DNA from 2 places in the Salegentibacter haimaensis genome. Region 1 is predicted to be linked to the other one. Evidence: riboswitches for the same ligand, from Rfam matches in the RefSeq annotation. Region 1 holds a riboswitch; the other holds the start of a gene.
What was found. Region 1 has a riboswitch for thiamine pyrophosphate ahead of pnuC (nicotinamide riboside transporter PnuC). Riboswitches for the same ligand answer to the same signal wherever they lie in the genome.
Positions count from the first base shown of each region.

Region 2: linked by a shared signal. The riboswitch ahead of ACW6QP_RS01905 (class I SAM-dependent methyltransferase) and the one ahead of pnuC (nicotinamide riboside transporter PnuC) in region 1 are both predicted to bind thiamine pyrophosphate.

Region 1 covers NZ_JBSYGH010000007.1:53,285-61,385, reverse strand. The annotation lists gene ACW6QP_RS08290 (fasciclin domain-containing protein) at 1-647, shown strand, start outside; gene ACW6QP_RS08285 (acyl-CoA dehydrogenase family protein) at 697-1,722, opposite strand; gene pnuC (nicotinamide riboside transporter PnuC) at 1,691-2,296, opposite strand; TPP riboswitch at 2,351-2,459, opposite strand; gene ACW6QP_RS08275 (DUF2200 domain-containing protein) at 2,573-2,938, shown strand; gene ACW6QP_RS08270 (PH domain-containing protein) at 3,093-3,473, shown strand; gene ACW6QP_RS08265 (hypothetical protein) at 3,630-4,931, shown strand; gene ACW6QP_RS08260 (hypothetical protein) at 5,206-5,427, shown strand; gene ACW6QP_RS08255 (L-lactate MFS transporter) at 5,758-7,029, opposite strand; gene ACW6QP_RS08250 (C40 family peptidase) at 7,142-7,723, opposite strand; gene ACW6QP_RS08245 (chloride channel protein) at 7,832-8,101, shown strand, end outside.
Region 2 covers NZ_JBSYGH010000001.1:401,459-409,559, forward strand. The annotation lists gene ACW6QP_RS01895 (acyltransferase family protein) at 1-990, shown strand, start outside; gene ACW6QP_RS01900 (Gfo/Idh/MocA family protein) at 1,028-2,392, shown strand; TPP riboswitch at 2,880-2,974, shown strand; gene ACW6QP_RS01905 (class I SAM-dependent methyltransferase) at 3,037-3,759, shown strand; gene ACW6QP_RS01910 (AIR synthase-related protein) at 3,759-4,808, shown strand; gene ACW6QP_RS01915 (thiamine phosphate synthase) at 4,805-5,443, shown strand; gene ACW6QP_RS01920 (Trm112 family protein) at 5,440-5,706, shown strand; gene ACW6QP_RS01925 (hypothetical protein) at 5,830-6,528, shown strand; gene ACW6QP_RS01930 (hypothetical protein) at 6,874-7,140, shown strand; gene ACW6QP_RS01935 (tetratricopeptide repeat-containing sensor histidine kinase) at 7,245-8,101, opposite strand, start outside.

The sequences.
Region 1 (8,101 bases):
TTTTGGAAGGAACAGTGATGAGCAGTTCACTTTCAAATATGTATGTGAGTACTATGGCTACCGGGATGGCCAGTGATGAGAACCTGAGCATGTACATCAATGTAGATGATGGAGTAATGATCAACGGGATGGCCGAAGTAACCAATGCCGATATCGATGCTGATAACGGAGTGATTCACGCGGTAGATGCCGTGATTGGATTGCCTAGCATTGTAGATTTTGCAGTGGCCAACCCTAATTTCGAAATTTTGGTACAGGCCCTAACTCGTGAGGAAGATTACACCTTTGTAGAAACTCTTTCAATGACCGAAGCTCCTGCACCTTTTACTGTTTTTGCCCCTACCAACGATGCTTTTGTAGCTTTACTTGACGAACTAGGAGTAGCTAGTTTAGATGATATTGATTCTGAAACTCTTGCGACTGTTTTGACCTACCACGTGGTGGCTAATGCCAATGTGAGATCTTCAGATCTTAGTGATGGAATGAGGGTTGAAACTTTACAGGGAGATTCATTTACCGTGAATCTTGGAGATCCTGTGACCCTTACCGATGCCAATGGTAGAACCGCTGCTGTGGTTGCCGTAGATGTGCAGGCCAATAACGGAGTAATTCACGCTTTGGATACTGTTATCCTTCCTGAAATGTAAAATTTGTTGCTTGTTAGCTGTTATTGCGAAGACCCCTGGGTATGAAGGCTCAGGGGTTTTGTTTTTTAGTAAAAATATGATGCTGGGTGGCGGTGAAATAATCCCTGAAAATTTGGTTGATGCTATGATCTTCACTGCAGGCTGCAATTCCCAGCTTAGGATAAATTTCGATTATCGCTGCTGAAATTTGTTTGACTGAAGTTGCCGCATCAAGGTGAATCTCCTCCCTAAAACCCTGTTTAGGGCTTTCATTTGTAGAAATCGTTTGTTCAATAGCTGAAGCAAAATGTGCGATTTTTTTATTCGCGGTAACCAAAAGAGTTTTTAGCTTTTTGAAGTGCTGTGCTTCTTTTAGTTTTTCAGCTTCAGAAAGAAAATGAGTCGCCATACCTATATAATTTACCCAGAGCGTTAAATCGGCAAAAACCGCAAAGGGAATTTTAAAAATTGGCTGAGGCAGGTAGAATTCGTTGTAAATAAAACTTTGATTTTCAGGTACGATGATATCTTTCAGCCTAAAAGACTGGGTGGCTGAGGCTTTTAATCCCATCGCTGTCCAGTCGTCGATAATTTCCACTTTTTCTGAAGGAATTACAAAAGAGCGAATTTTCGGGTCGCCATTTTCATCACGAAGAACTTCGCCATTTTCGGTGATTTTTGCATTGAGGGTAAAATGGCTTAAGTAGGGCGCACCGGTAGCGTATTTCCAGGTACCTGAAATTTTATAATTTCCACCCTGTTTTTCGGCCGTTCCAAAAACGCCTCCGCTGCCGCCCAAAATTGTTGAAGAAGGATGGACAAAAATTTCTTTAGCAGCTTCAGGCTTCAGGTTTCCGATAAAATAATTGGCCCCGCTGCACAGGGTGATCGTCCAGCCCAAACTGCCGTCTATCCTCGCCAGTTTCTGGAGAACCTGAAGTCCTTCAGAAAAGGAAAACTCCAGGCCGCCATAGCTTTTCGGCACCCAAAGATTCCAGAGATTGAGTCGGGAAATCTGGTCCAGCAGTTTTTTGGAAAATTCAGGATTTCTGAAATCATATTGCTTAAGTTCCTGCAAATTGAGGTTCTCTTTCATTTCTTATAATTTTTCGCCATTTAAAATATCCAGAAGTACCCACGATAAAGAGGAAGGCGGTTAGGCCGGCATAGATATACAGTTCTTTATAGATAAGCAGCGGGATGGCGATGCTGTTGCTTATGTTTAGAAATATCCAGTTTTCAATTTTTCTTCTGGCCATTAACCACATCCCGGCCCAGGCAAATCCGCTCACGGCCGAATCCCAGAAAGGCACATCAGAATCGGTGTGAAAACGCAGCCAGTAACTCATTATACTAAAGCAAACCAGCACGATGCCCAGGGCGGTGAGGGTTTCAAATTTATCGGAGTAGGAGATGGGAGTTTGTTTTTTACGGCTTCCGTATTTCCAGAAAAACCAACCATAGATACTCATTACCAGGTAATAGAGGTTAAGCAGGATATCGGCATAGAGTTTTGAGCGGTACATCACCCAAAGGCTGATGAGAATAGAAACTATACCGAAAAGATAGTTGTGAATATTGTTTTGCCGGGCCAGCAAGACCTGGGTAATTCCGAAAATAGTTCCTATAGCCTGCAGCCAGGTGAGTTGAAAAAAAAATTCCTCGATCATTGTCATCTTATTTTTCCAATGAAATGAGGAGATGAAGGCACTGAAAAGCAGGGCAGTTCAATTTTTGGAAATTCCTACGCCGGCATTATCCGGATCAGGTTCAGAGCAAAAACTCCCGGGTATCATCTCAGCCTGCCTGTGGCAAGCACCCCATTTCTACCGCAAAGCTATAATTATTTTGCTGAATTCCAGACCGACTGCTATTTTTATACTGAAAAAACTATCGCTAATCCTGGCAAAAATCCTCATTTTTAAAATTGAAAAACTTCTAAAGCTATGACCACCACTCCCGAACACGACAAAAGAATGGCCGAACTCACTTTCGCTTCGGTTTATCCGCATTATGTAACCAAAGTTGAGAAAAAGGGCAGAACCAAAACCGAATTACACCAGGTAATTAGCTGGCTCACCGGCTTTGATGAACAGGAAATCAAGCAGCATATAGCTCAAAAATCAACTTTTAAAGAATTTTTTGAACAGGCCAGGCTCAACCCAAATGCCGAACTGATTAAAGGCGTGATTTGTGGCTACCGCATCGAAGAGATCGAAACGCCGCTTACCCGAAAGGTGCGCTATTTGGACAAACTGGTAGACGAGTTGGCCAAAGGCAAAAAAATGGAGAAGATATTGAGGGAAGGATAGAAATGCCGGCTATAGATTAATGATTCTTAGGTAGCGGAAAGAGCACCTGGGAATAATTCCTTCAGAAGATTTTTATAGAATTCAAGTACAACAGATGAGGTTTGAAGCCAAAAAAGGTATTTTATTTCAGGTGATAACTTATAGTTTAACCGGCTTGATCGTAGGGATTATATTCTATCGTATTTTAAAAGGGGAAGCATTAACTTCTGTTTTTCTTCTGCCCGATTTAGTGATGCTTTTATTTTTAATACCACTCTATTGGGCATTACTTTCAACAAATTATGAATTAACTGATAAATTTTTCCTTTATCGAAGTGGACCCCTAAAAGGTAAAATTGAAATTGATAAAATTCGGGAAATAGTTGTCGGAAAAACCTTGTGGGTGGGATTAAAACCGGCTTTAGCCAAAAAGGGATTGATCATTAAGTACAACAAGTACGATGAAATCTATATAAGTCCCGAATCTAATGAATCTTTTGTTCAAAAAATCAGGGAAATCAATCCAGGCATAAATATAATCCAGGATAAAAAATAATCCCCGGTTGCCGTCACCATCCATAAATTGAAATAAGGCGTGAACTATTCAGATGATTATTCTGTAACAAATTTCAGAAAATTCCTACTCATTGGATAAGCCTTTGGCATTTTGCCCGGCTGTGCATTCAAAATTAAAAATCCAAAAAAACATACTGTGTTTAAAAGCAAGCTTCAATCTCTAATAGTTTTAGCGATCCTTCTTTTTTCTTCCTGCCAGAAAGATGACAATATTCAACAAACCGATTATTCCATAGAATCCAGTGATTATTTCCAGATTATTAGTACTTATTCGAACGGCTGGATAAAAGAGGCTAAACATATAGACAGCCAGGACCAACCCGATGATGAGTTCGAATATTACGAAAACGGGTATATAAAATCGGCTAAAATCTATTCCAGCACAGAGCAGCAGCATTTATATATGGAAGTAAGCCGAAGTGAAGACAATAAACCTCTTTGGTCCAAATATTATACCCGCGAAGGTGATCTTTGGTTTGAAACCGAATATGAAAATGGCCTGCCTTCAATAAAAAAAGTATATAGCGAAAAAGGCACCTCTGTATTTGAATATGAGGAAGGCGACCTGGCCGCTGTAGAATTTACCAGGACCGATAATAGCGCATCAAGTTTAACTGTTTTTGATAAAAATGCAGACACCAGAACAGTTAGCATCAAAAAAGACGGGGTGATTATTCTGAACCAGGTCTATCCCTATACCGAGGCTGTGGGTACCGGAATACTAACGAGCAACCAGGTTCCGCTGGCTAACCCATTTGATAATCCCGAAGGGAACTATCGTGAGATAGACGAATCTTTTTCTCATAATCCAAGCTGGCAGTACGATGCAGACCCTGTTGAGGAGATTCCGGTTTATAGGTATTTCTCTGACTTTTATTACGATCACTCCACTTTTGCAACGAAGTTCGCAGTAAACACAGAGCTCTACCAATCAATTATTGAGCAGTATCCGGTTACCGAAGATGAAGTTCTTACTTTAAACTATAAGTATAAGAAGGGCAGCAATTCTTTCGTTCCTGCACTCGAAGAGAGTCAAAGCCTTACTGAAGAAAGGGAGAATGATTCATCTCTTTTTGAATTAAAATACGGAAATGAGTACGTTGAGGAAGTTTATTACGGGAAAGTCATTTATATGATAGGAGCATTACGAAATATGCCTACCAATGAAAAAGCAGCCGGTGAAATTAAAAACCTGGCCCGGAAGAAAATGGGCTTTATCATAGACGGCAAAGATCAGCTAACAGCCGAAGAGGAGGAAGTATTAGACAAGGTGTGGTTTGAAGTGAAATTTTTCTCCACCTTGAAATCGCATCGCAACGGAATTGTATTGAATAATAACCTGGATTATAATGCAGTTATTCAGGAATTTCAAAATGCAGAATCTTCGATTATTCAACTGGAGTATGCCCCGTTTGAAAATTTATTTACTGGAAATTAAAATCAAAACTCTAAGCTATAAAAAAAGTCACCTTTCTGGTGGCTTTTTTATTTTAAATAAGCAACGAAGTACGAATAGGAAATTAAAAAAGATTTCTTCAGCAACATACATTGGTATTAGAAGGGCTTTTAGATTAGGTTCTGTACTAAAAAGTATAGTTTCTTTGAGAAGAATGAATTGGAATTTAATTGAGCCAGTATTTTAAACGATGAAAAGAATTTCCACTAAATAAGTTAGGAGAAGACTTCTTATTTTTGTTAGAAATGATAAGAGAATGAATATTCAAGCGGAGAAAATAGAATTGGCAAAAATGTTATTGAGTACTAACGATCCCAGGATAATTCAGTCTATCAAAGAAATTTTGAAGAAGGAAATAAATACTGATTTTTGGGAGGAGTTAACTTCCGATCAAAAGGAAGAAATCAAGCTTGCCAAAAAACAAATAAAAGAAGGCAAATCTTCAAACTACGAATCGTTTATGCGTCAACATAGATAATGAGTAGAAAGGTAATTTTTTCTCAATAATTTATTTACTCACATTTTTTGATACACGACAAAATCCGAAAAGTTTAAATAAAGATTTATTATAAGAATAAGGTTTTAAAAATGATAAGCACGCAAGACTTTATAAAATCAGAGCCCATATTTTTAAAGCTTATTTATTTGATCGGTTTAGCCTTGCTTGTAACAAATCTAATCCTGGCATTTATTTTTGATGTAAGGATAAATCCTCTGCGTTATACCGTTTATAGTATAGTAGTGCTATATTTCTTTAGAAAATATTACCGAGACCGCAAAGAAAAGCGCCTGGATCATAAGAAGTAATTTAAACCCTGACCTCATCGTTTTCCAGAGCTTGTTGTTGTTCTTTTTGAATTTTCCGCACATCTTTCTTTAGCAATAATGCGATTATAAATGCCAGAATAATGAGGCCGGTGAATACGTGGAAAACGGGAATATAGCTCCCGGTAAAAGCGTGGATCTGTGCCACCAGGGTTGGACCAATGAGTCCGCCCAGAGACCAGGTGGTTAAAAGATAGCCGTGTATGGCTCCGAGTTCTTTAGTGCCAAAAAGATCGGCGATAAAAGCCGGAAGATTTGAAAATCCGCCGCCATAGCAGCTTACCACCAGGAAGATAAGGATTTGAAAAAGCAGGGCGCTGGAGATATTAGGCAGACTTATAAAAGCCACCAGCTGAATCACAAAAAATATGATAAATACTACGGGCCGGGAGAGGTAATCTGAAGCCGCCGCCCAACCCAGGCGACCGGCTCCATTGAAAATTCCCATCAAGCCCACCATCACTGCCGCCGCAGCTGCAGTCATCCCGCCAATACTTTGTGCCATTGGGGAGGCCACCGAGATCATCATAATTCCGGCGCTGGTATTGATTAACATCATTGCCCAAAGCATCCAGAAATGTTTGGTGCGAACCGCTTTTCTGGCGCCAAGGTAAGCCAGGTCTTTGATTCTTTTTCCGGGGCCCGGGCCTACTGTCTCTTTCCAGCCTGCAGGTTTCCAGGATTTGGGTGGGGGTGCAATATACAGAGCCCCAAACATCATCAGAAGAAAATAACAGGAACCCAGGATATAAAAGGTGGTTGAGATGCTTAAAACATCCATCAAATAGGCCGCTACCGGCGCAGTGATAAGCGCTCCGGTCCCGAAGCCCAGTACAGCCATTCCGGTGGCCAGTCCGCGGCGGTCGGGAAACCATTTAACCAGGGTAGAAACCGGGGAGATATAACCTATTCCCAGTCCAACCCCACTTAGAAATCCGTAGTTAAAAATAAACAGGGGTAGAGAATCCAGGGAAACAGCCAGGCCCGAGCCCGCCTGGCCCAGTCCGAAAAGTATTGCCGCCAGGATAGCCGATTTCCTAGGTCCGCTTCTTTCTACGAATCTTCCGAAGACCGCAGCAGAGGCTCCGCCGAGAGTCATCATCACTGTAAAAGCCATAGTCACCGAAGCAACGCTCCAGTCCAGGGATTCAACTAAAGGAATTGTATAAACGCTATAGGCATAAGCTGCGCCAATGGAAAGATGAATGCAAATGGCCGACAGGGCGATCAACCATCTGTTTTTAGTAGTTTTCATAAGTAGGTTTAATAGAGATAAAGCAAAATATTTGTTTCAGCTTAATGATTGCCAAAAATTTTAAAGCTTAAGTACTTAATATTTTCCTGATTATCCTAATAATTTGAGAAAACTATAAATCCTGAAGTACCCGAACGGCTTTTACAAATCTCCGGATATAGGTGGGACTGGAGAGGCTGGTAGTAATCACTTCCATAGAATTACCCGAAGAAGCGTGAATAAATTCACTTGCGGTGCCATTCGCTTTTGTGACGATCCCAATATGGCCAATCGCGTTTCGGGTGGGACTTAAGAATAGCAACAAATCGCCTTTTTCGACTTCTGCAATCGGGATTTCCTGTCCAAAATCTTCGTAACCCGAAGTGCTTCGGGGAACTTCGATATCGAAATACTGATAAACATAGTAGACATAGCCGGAACAGTCAAAACCTTCAATTCCATTTCCCGCCGTAACATAGGGCGTGCCTAAAAGATCTTCACTGAAATCCACCAAACTGTCTCTAAGGCCGGGTTTAGATGCTACAGTAGTCATTTCAGAATCAGTTTCTTTAGGTTCCACTGTTGATTGAGGCATTGCCTTCTCAGGTTTGACTTCGGCTTCTTCTGTATCGAAATAAGTGATATAACCTACAGCAGAAAACAGCAGAATTAAAAAAATGATTTTGCCGGTATTTTTGAGCCTGTGTTTTTTCATCTGTTTAAATGTAGGTTTTTCCAGAAAAAATGAGGCAGGGCCGTTAAACTTTTGGTTCAGCAATTAATCTGTAAATTGCGGGCTTTAATCGAAAATTAACCCCGGAACGTGAAATTGCGACAAAAAAGAAGGCTGATAACTTATCTAAATATTCTGGATCAACCGATACGAATTAATCCATTTGTTTTTAGCCGAAGTTTTTTCCTCTGGGCTTTGCTGGGGTTGATCGGGGGGGTGATTGCCGGAGTCTACTGGATTATTCTAGAATATCTCACTCACAGTTTAGCTTTTTTTGAAGGCTGGCTGTTGATTCCGGTGATGGCAATCGCAGGACTCCTGGCCGGACTTATCATTCATTTTATTGGAGACCCGGGCGAG
Region 2 (8,101 bases), on a different contig from region 1:
GGGATAAGATTTACTGGTTTTTTAGCCACTCAATTTTCACACCCCGATTGGTACGGATTTCATTTCTACGACATCATTATGCCTTTGTTTTTATTTCTGGTAGGAGTCGTAATTCCGTTCTCGATAGATTCAAGACTGAAAACTGGTCAATTATCCCGCAGGCTTCTTAACCTTCATGTCTTAAGACGATTTTTAATTTTATTTGTTTTAGGATGGATTGTGCAAGGGAACCTTTTAGAATTTGATTTGAACTCATTTAAAATTTTTAGCAACACCCTACAGGCTATTGCGGTAGGCTATGTTTTTAGTACTCTAACCTATATACACCTATCCAGAATTAGCCGGTATGTATTTTTTGCAGTTTGCTTGATTATATATGTGCTATTACTCGAATTTATTCCTGTTCACGGCCACGCTATGGGTGTAGTTGAACCTGAAATAAATCTCGCGATATATGTCGACCGCTTAATTTTCGGAAAATTTGATGATGGTTTACAGTATACCTGGGTGCTGTCCTCTCTGGGCTTTGTAGCGACTACCTTATCCGGATTGTTTGCGGGAGAATTTATTAAGGAAAATGCCCACTTAGAAAAGCGACTAAAAAACCTGATTCTGTACGGAGGCCTACTTCTTATAATGGGAATCTTTTTAAACGCCATACATCCGTTTATAAAAAAGATCTGGACCTCAACTTTTGTTCTTATCACCTCAGGGATCTGCACATTAATGTTGGCACTATTTTTTTGGGTTATTGATATCAAAAAACAAAAGAGTTGGATCCTACCATTCAAAATTATAGGCTCAAATGCGATAGTTGCCTATGTTCTATCGCACGTCATCAATTTTTCTGGTATAGCAGACCAGCTTCTTTTTGGATTAAAGCAATTTTTTAAAGAATATTATGAAAGCATTACAGTACTTGGTGGGTTTGCAATTCTTTATCTATTGCTTTGGTACCTGTATAAGAATAATTCACTTATTAAAATTTAATCCTTAATTGTAAAAACCATAGTCAATATTATATCCTATGAACTCAAGAAGAAATTTCATCAAAACATCAGCAATTGTAGGTACAGGTGTGACGCTAGCTCCTAATCTCGTGTTTCCTTATAATCGGAAACCCTCAAAAGATCGTTTAAAAATAGCCTTTATTGGGGTAGGACTTCGGGGAACCAATCATCTGGTTAATGCAATTCATCGTGAGGATACCGAGATTACGGCCATTTGTGATATTGATCCTAAAAGAATTGAATTAGCGCTGGATCTTATTCAAAAAGATAATCGAAAAAAACCCCTGGTTTTTGATAAAAATGAGAACGATTATCTTAATCTGCTGGACTCTCCAGCAGTTGAGGCGGTTGTAATTTCAACCCCCTGGTTATGGCATACAAAAATGGCCGTGTCGGCTATGAAAGCAGGAGTTTATTCAGGTCTCGAAGTCTCAGCCTCTCAAACCATCGAAGAGTGTTGGGATCTTGTAAACACCCACGAGGCAACTGGTACTCACATGATGTTTTTAGAAAATGTGAATTTTAGAAGGGACGTTTTAGCCGTTTTAAATATGGTAAGACAAAATGTTTTTGGAGAAATGCTCCATTATCGATGTGGATATCAACATGATTTACGTGAAGTAAAATTTAACGACGGAAAGCAGCCTTATGGAGGTGGTGTTGAATTTGGTGAAAAGGGCCTTTCTGAAGCGCGCTGGAGAACAAGGCATTCTGTTCTGCGCAATGCAGATACATATCCCACACACGGGGTAGGACCTATTGCAGCTATGGCCGATATCAACCGGGGTAATCGCTTTACCAGCATGACAGCAAATGCGACAAAAGCAGTAGGTCTTCATAATTATGTGGTAAATCATGGGGGTCCCGATCATCCCAATGCGAAAATTAAATTCAAGCAAGGCGATGTGATAACCTCTATGATCGAATGTGCAAACGGAGAGACCATAATTGTAACTCACGATACTAATCTACCCAGGCCTTACTCACTTGGTTTTAGAGTACAGGGGGCAAATGGACTTTGGGAAAAAGATGGAGACCGTATTTATATAGAAGGAAAATCAAAGCCGCATACCTGGGGCGATTCAGAGGAGTGGCTCAAAAAATACGATCACCCGGTGTGGCAAAAATATGGTGAAAAAGCTGACGGTGCCGGGCATGGTGGGATGGATTACTTTGTAATGAAAGCTTTTGTTGAATCTGCTCTCGAAAATGTAGCTCCACCAATTGATGCCTATGATGCAGCTGCCTGGAGCGCAATAACTCCTTTGTCTGAAGCTTCAATCGAGAATAATGGAGAGCCCCAGGACTTTCCAGATTTTACAAGAGGTCAATGGGTAGCCCGGAAACCTTATGATTGGATGAAAGTAGAATATGGTAAATGATATCATTTGAAAAAAGAGACTAAGTGAAATTAAGTCTCTTTTTTTATCTCTGAAAGCTAAGAATATTTTTTGATCTATAGCTGATTACGGTTTAATTAAAGTCTTTTGATTAATTTAAATAGGTGCTATTAGATGTATTGACTACCTACTTAAGCCCTGGCCAGAAATAGCGGTTTACCTCAAGTCATTGTTTTACATCTAATATTTTGAACAAGCTGTTGCTCCTTTTTTTATATAAATTAAAGTTCTATTCGAAAGTAAGATGGTTCTGGGGGTAGTTAAGCTGCACCAAACGGGGCTATATAGTATAGATTTAAACTAATTAAAGAGCCTGCAAGAACTAAGCTTGTTAGAAGATGCATCTATACTTATTGGATTAGAAATGTTTGTTATATGGGTTGTGCCCATCCTTTAAATTATTTAAAAGACCAATAACTAAATTTTATATAAAATTGATAGTGAGTTAAAATTTAACTAGGTTTGTGCAACATAACGCACGGGGTGCCATCTAAAGAGTGGCTGAGAATATACCCGAGACCTGATTTGGATAATGCCAACGTAGGGATGCCGGCCAAAAGACCTATTTTCTGTTTTATTTCCGTTGTCTTATCCTAAAATGAAGTTTCATTTTTTAATTCGATACTATGGAAATAAAAGAATCTCAAAAAAATCTTATTCCTCAAAGTCAGCAGACCTGGCAAAACCGACCTGAATGGTTCTTTAATCGTCAGCATACAGATACCTATGAACAGTGGTACGAAGGGCGTTATAAACGCGCCGAGGTCTGGCAGAAAAAAATAATGAAAGATCTGGTATCTGCAGATTCTAGAGTGCAAAGCCTTCTCGAATTTGGTTGTGGAACTACCCGGTTTACCCGTTGGTGGCAGGAAATAGGTATTGAGGCTACGGGAGGTGATATTTCGCCTTTAATGCTCTCTCAGGCCATCCATCTTTTTAATGGCGATTTAGTCATGGCCGATTCACATCACATGCCCTTTAAAGATCACAGTTTTGATTGCCTGGCTTTTATTACCACTTTTGAATATTATAAAGACCCCGTTAGAGTGATACGCGAAGCGGCCAGGGTAGGGAAATATGGAATAGCGATGGGAATGATGAACCGGAATTCTCCCAAAGTGGCTCGCAGAAGAATACAGGAAATCTTCGGAAAAAATCCCTTTTATCTAACCGCAACTTTTTATACACCTCAAAAACTTACTGCTATAATTCAGGAAGCTCTGCAAGGTAGAAATTATACAATACGTTGGAAATGTACGGGTCTTCCCAAATGGTTTCCGGTACAGCAATGGAATGTTCCAATTGGGGATTTCTTCGGTCTATATGTTCAATTTAACGATGTGGACTAATGGGTGAAAATCTTGGAAAAATAGAGCGTAATCTGGTCGATGGTTTTATTAAACAAAAGTCGGGCTTTAAACGAGATGAAGTAAAACTGGGACCCGGTTTTGGACAAGATGTATCCCTGGTTGAACTTCCCGGGGAGATGACTTTGGCTATGACCAGTGATCCTTTATCATTAATTCCCGGGCTGGGTCTTGAAGAATCTGCCTGGCTATCTGTGCATCTTATGACCAACGATATGGCTACCACTGGCTTTGCGCCTATGTATGGCCAGTTTGTGCTCAACCTTCCAGCCAGCTTTTCTAAATCAGACTTTAAATTATACTGGAACCATATTCATAATATCTGTGAAGATATCGGAATTGCGATTACCGGTGGTCATACCGGTTTCATCGATGGTCAAAATTCAACCATAGCCGGTGGTGGTACTCTTGTAAGCCTGGCTCCCAAAAGCAGTATGAAGCTTTCAAAGAATGCGAATGTGGGAGATTCAATACTGGTGACTAAATCCTGTGCAATCTCATCGGCCGCCATTCTGGCAATGAGTTTTCCTGAAACGGTAAAAAATAAGGCAGGCATAGATATCTATTGGCAGGCCTGTGAGAGCTTCTATCACACCAGTTCTTTAAAAGAAGCTCTGACCGTTATGAATGGGAATGCAGATAAAATTACTGCCATGCACGATGTGACTGAGGGCGGGGTGCTTGGTGCAATCTATGAAATGGCGGTAGCCTCCAACAATGGCGCCCAGGTGCATGATGAACTGCTTCCAATACAAGACATCCAGAAGCAGGTTTGCGATATATTTGATCTGGACTCACGCTTTTGTGTCGGGGCGGGTTCTATGATTATTTCCTGTACACCCGGAAATGAGAGAGAAATTATTGAAAGTTTAGGAAAACAGAATATTACCTGTGCCCAGGTGGGAAAATTTATTCCATTCGATGGTGGGATAAACCTGGTTGTCAATGGCCAGCATACAAAAATGAAATATTACGAGACAGATCCATATTGGGAAGCCTTTTTTAAAGCCTCTAATTTGGGATGGAAATGAAATATAAAATACAGAAGGGAGGTGTCTACCTGGTTATAGACCCTTCTATGGAAGAAAAAACACTCCTGTCACGAATGGAGAAGGCTTTACATGAAACTATCGTAGCTGTACAGATCTGGGATAATTTTATGAAAGACCAGGACATCCTTGCTCTTGTAGAAAAGGTCTGTAAACTTTGTCATTCCAAAAAGGTTCCTGTACTCATTAATAACCGATGGGAATGCTTGAGTAAGTCCTCGCTTGATGGGATTCATTTCGATGAAATACCAGCAAATATTGAGGCTATTCGAAAACAGGTAAATAGAGCATTTTACGCGGGCCTCACCTGTAATAATAATTTGGAATGGGTTGCCTGGGCACAGGATCACAACCTTGATTATATCTCATTTTGCTCGGTATTTCCTTCTGCTACGAGTAATAGTTGTGAGCTGGTTGAATTCGATACTATTAAGAAGGCCAGGGAATCTTATTCAATTCCTATATTTCTTGCAGGAGGTATAAGTCCAGAAAACATACAAAATCTGGCCAATTTAGAATATGAGGGAATAGCGGTGATCTCTGGAATCATGAATGCAGAAAATCCCAGGAAGGCCGTTCAGAATTACTTGAATAAAATAAATCAAAATAGACTATGAGATTAAAAACAACAGAAAAACTATGTTGCCCTTTCGACAAGGCTGACCTTAAACTCAAGATAATTACTAAGGACACCGATGAAAAGATTCTTGAAGGATTTTTCACCTGTTCTCAATGTAAAAGGATATATCCGATTGTAAAAGGAATTCCAATTATGAACCCCGATGAATACAGGGAGCCTGAATTGGAAAGGCCACTGCTTGAGAGTTGGAAGAACCAGCTTGAAGGCAAAGCGGTTGAGAATTTTAAAATAATAGAATAAATATCTTATAAACTTATTTTAGTAATTCAGAAAAATTAGTGTTTTTCCCAGAAGTTGCAACATCACAATTTATGCTTCGTCTTTTTGGTAGAATGGGCCGTGGGCCTCATAAAACCAATTCAAATGAAAACAATTTTTACGCTTTGCCTGTTATGCCTGTCTTTAAGCTTGCAAGCTCAAAAACTAATTGAAAAAGAGATCGATTATTCCGGAGAGCAGGTAAATTTAAATCTGAAATTCGCCAGCGAGATCGAATTAACTGTGACCGATGAAGCCAAAATAAAGCTGAAAGCCTGGCTTAAAACCTCCCACGAACATTATACAGAGATGATAGATCTGGAAATAAGCGAAGAGACCGGGGAAATTAATATTAGTTCAAATACTCAGGAGGTTTTTCAAGCTTTTCAGGATAATGAGTTGCAAATAGAAGGCGGCTTATTGTATACCAATAATTTAGACCACGAATTCATATATCAAATCCAGGTACCAAAACATATAAAACTAGCGGTTTCAAGTATTACCGCAAATATTAGTTCACCATATTTCACGGGTGAACTTACTACAGATTTGTTTAGTGGAGATATTTATATAGAAAATTTTGAAGGAGTATTAGCTTTGAATACTGTAAGCGGGAATATAGAAATCCCGGTTTTAAATTCCAGCATTCAGGCCAATACTATTGTTGGAAATATCGAGGTAGATAAGGAGTTTGACTATGCGCTTCAGGAAAAATTCGTTGGCAAGGAGCTAAAATTATCCAATGCGAATTATACAAATTCAGCAAAAATCAAATCGGTTAATGGGTTGATAAAATTGCGATAGAACCCAACCCAACATTCATCTATTAATTAGATTTTGATTTAGCCTAATATCAAAACCACAAAAACCTCCCGAAATAGGAGGTTTTTGCTTTTTAGAAAAGGAGATTATGCCTCATATAGCTCTATCTCCTTTTAACCCAAAATTGCATTACTAAACTAAGCATACCTTTATTCACTGGCTTTACCGGCCTTTAAATAAATCATTAAGCGCTTTATCTAAAGTTTAGTTCTAAAGGTTTTTTCTATAGAATATTTAACCCGGAGTTTAAAAACCGGCAAAGGAGTTAACCCTCTATTAACCTTAAACCTGTTTGAGCTTTTTAGTTTTGTTTAAAAATGTAATGCTATGAAAATGAACATTTTAAACGGTTATGATCTTGCGCTCGAGACTATCGCCTTCCCGGTATTTTATGACGCCAGGCAGCAAAGCATACGTGATGCGAACGGACTTATGGTATGCGATATTAAAGGCTGGGGAAAGATTCAGTTTATGGAAAAAGCCGAAGCCCGGCAGGATGCCATAGGTGAACTTATCGCGAACCTTTTAAACGTTTATCAGAAAATCGAAAGTTCTGAACTGGATAAACGCCTGTTTAAGCTGCTAACTGCTTAGAAGATTAAACTTTCCATCTTTTTCAAAATAGATTCAGCGAAAATAAAAAAACCGCCCTGTTTTCAGGACGGTCTTTAAGGGAATATCTATTAACCCCTGGCCGGTTAGTAGGGGATTTGAATGGCCACTCTAAATCCCTTTCCTTCGGCCGAGTCAAAGCTAATACTTCCGTTTACAGAAAAAATACGGGTTTCCACATTTTGGAGTCCGTTTTTGCTTCTGAATTGTTTTAAGTCTGCTCCAATTCCGGTATCGTTAAAATTAATATGCAGCTTATTGGCCTTCTTTTCAAATAACACGGCCACCAGTGGGGCCTGGCTGTGTTTTTTCATATTAATCATCAATTCCTGCAAAACCCTGTAGATCACAATTTTCTTTTCATCTGAAATTTTTTCCCAATCTACCTCGCTTGCCCCCTTTAAAATAAGCCTGGCTCTGCCCGAATTATATTTTAAACTTTCGATGAGATTTCGGCCAAAATCACTTCCGGTGGGGATGGCGGCGTTCTCCCGGGAAATATCTCTGGTGCGTTGATATAGTCTTTCCAGCCTGTCCATACTGCTGTTAGGAGCTATAGGTTCGAGCAGGGTCATTAAATTATAAAGATCATTGGCCAGTTCGTCGTGGATTTTTTTAGAGATCTGGCTCTCGGTTTTATGTACCACCCGAATTTTCTCCTTGCGGTTTCTTTGCCTTAGAAAATAAACGTAGAAAACGGCTCCCAAAACCAGGATTAAAATGATAAGTCCCAGGATGATACTGCGATTCTTTAAATTTTCGGCTTCCAGACGCTGTTGGAGGCTTCGAGTCTGTAAGTTTTGAATTTGTTGCCTGTTGCGCTCCTCATCAAGGCGTATTTTGGCAAAGGCATTTTTCGCCTGCAAATTCGCCCGATTTAAACTATCGTTGAGGCTCACAAACCTGTCAATGTACAACCCATCCCTTTCGGTAGGAGAAAGGT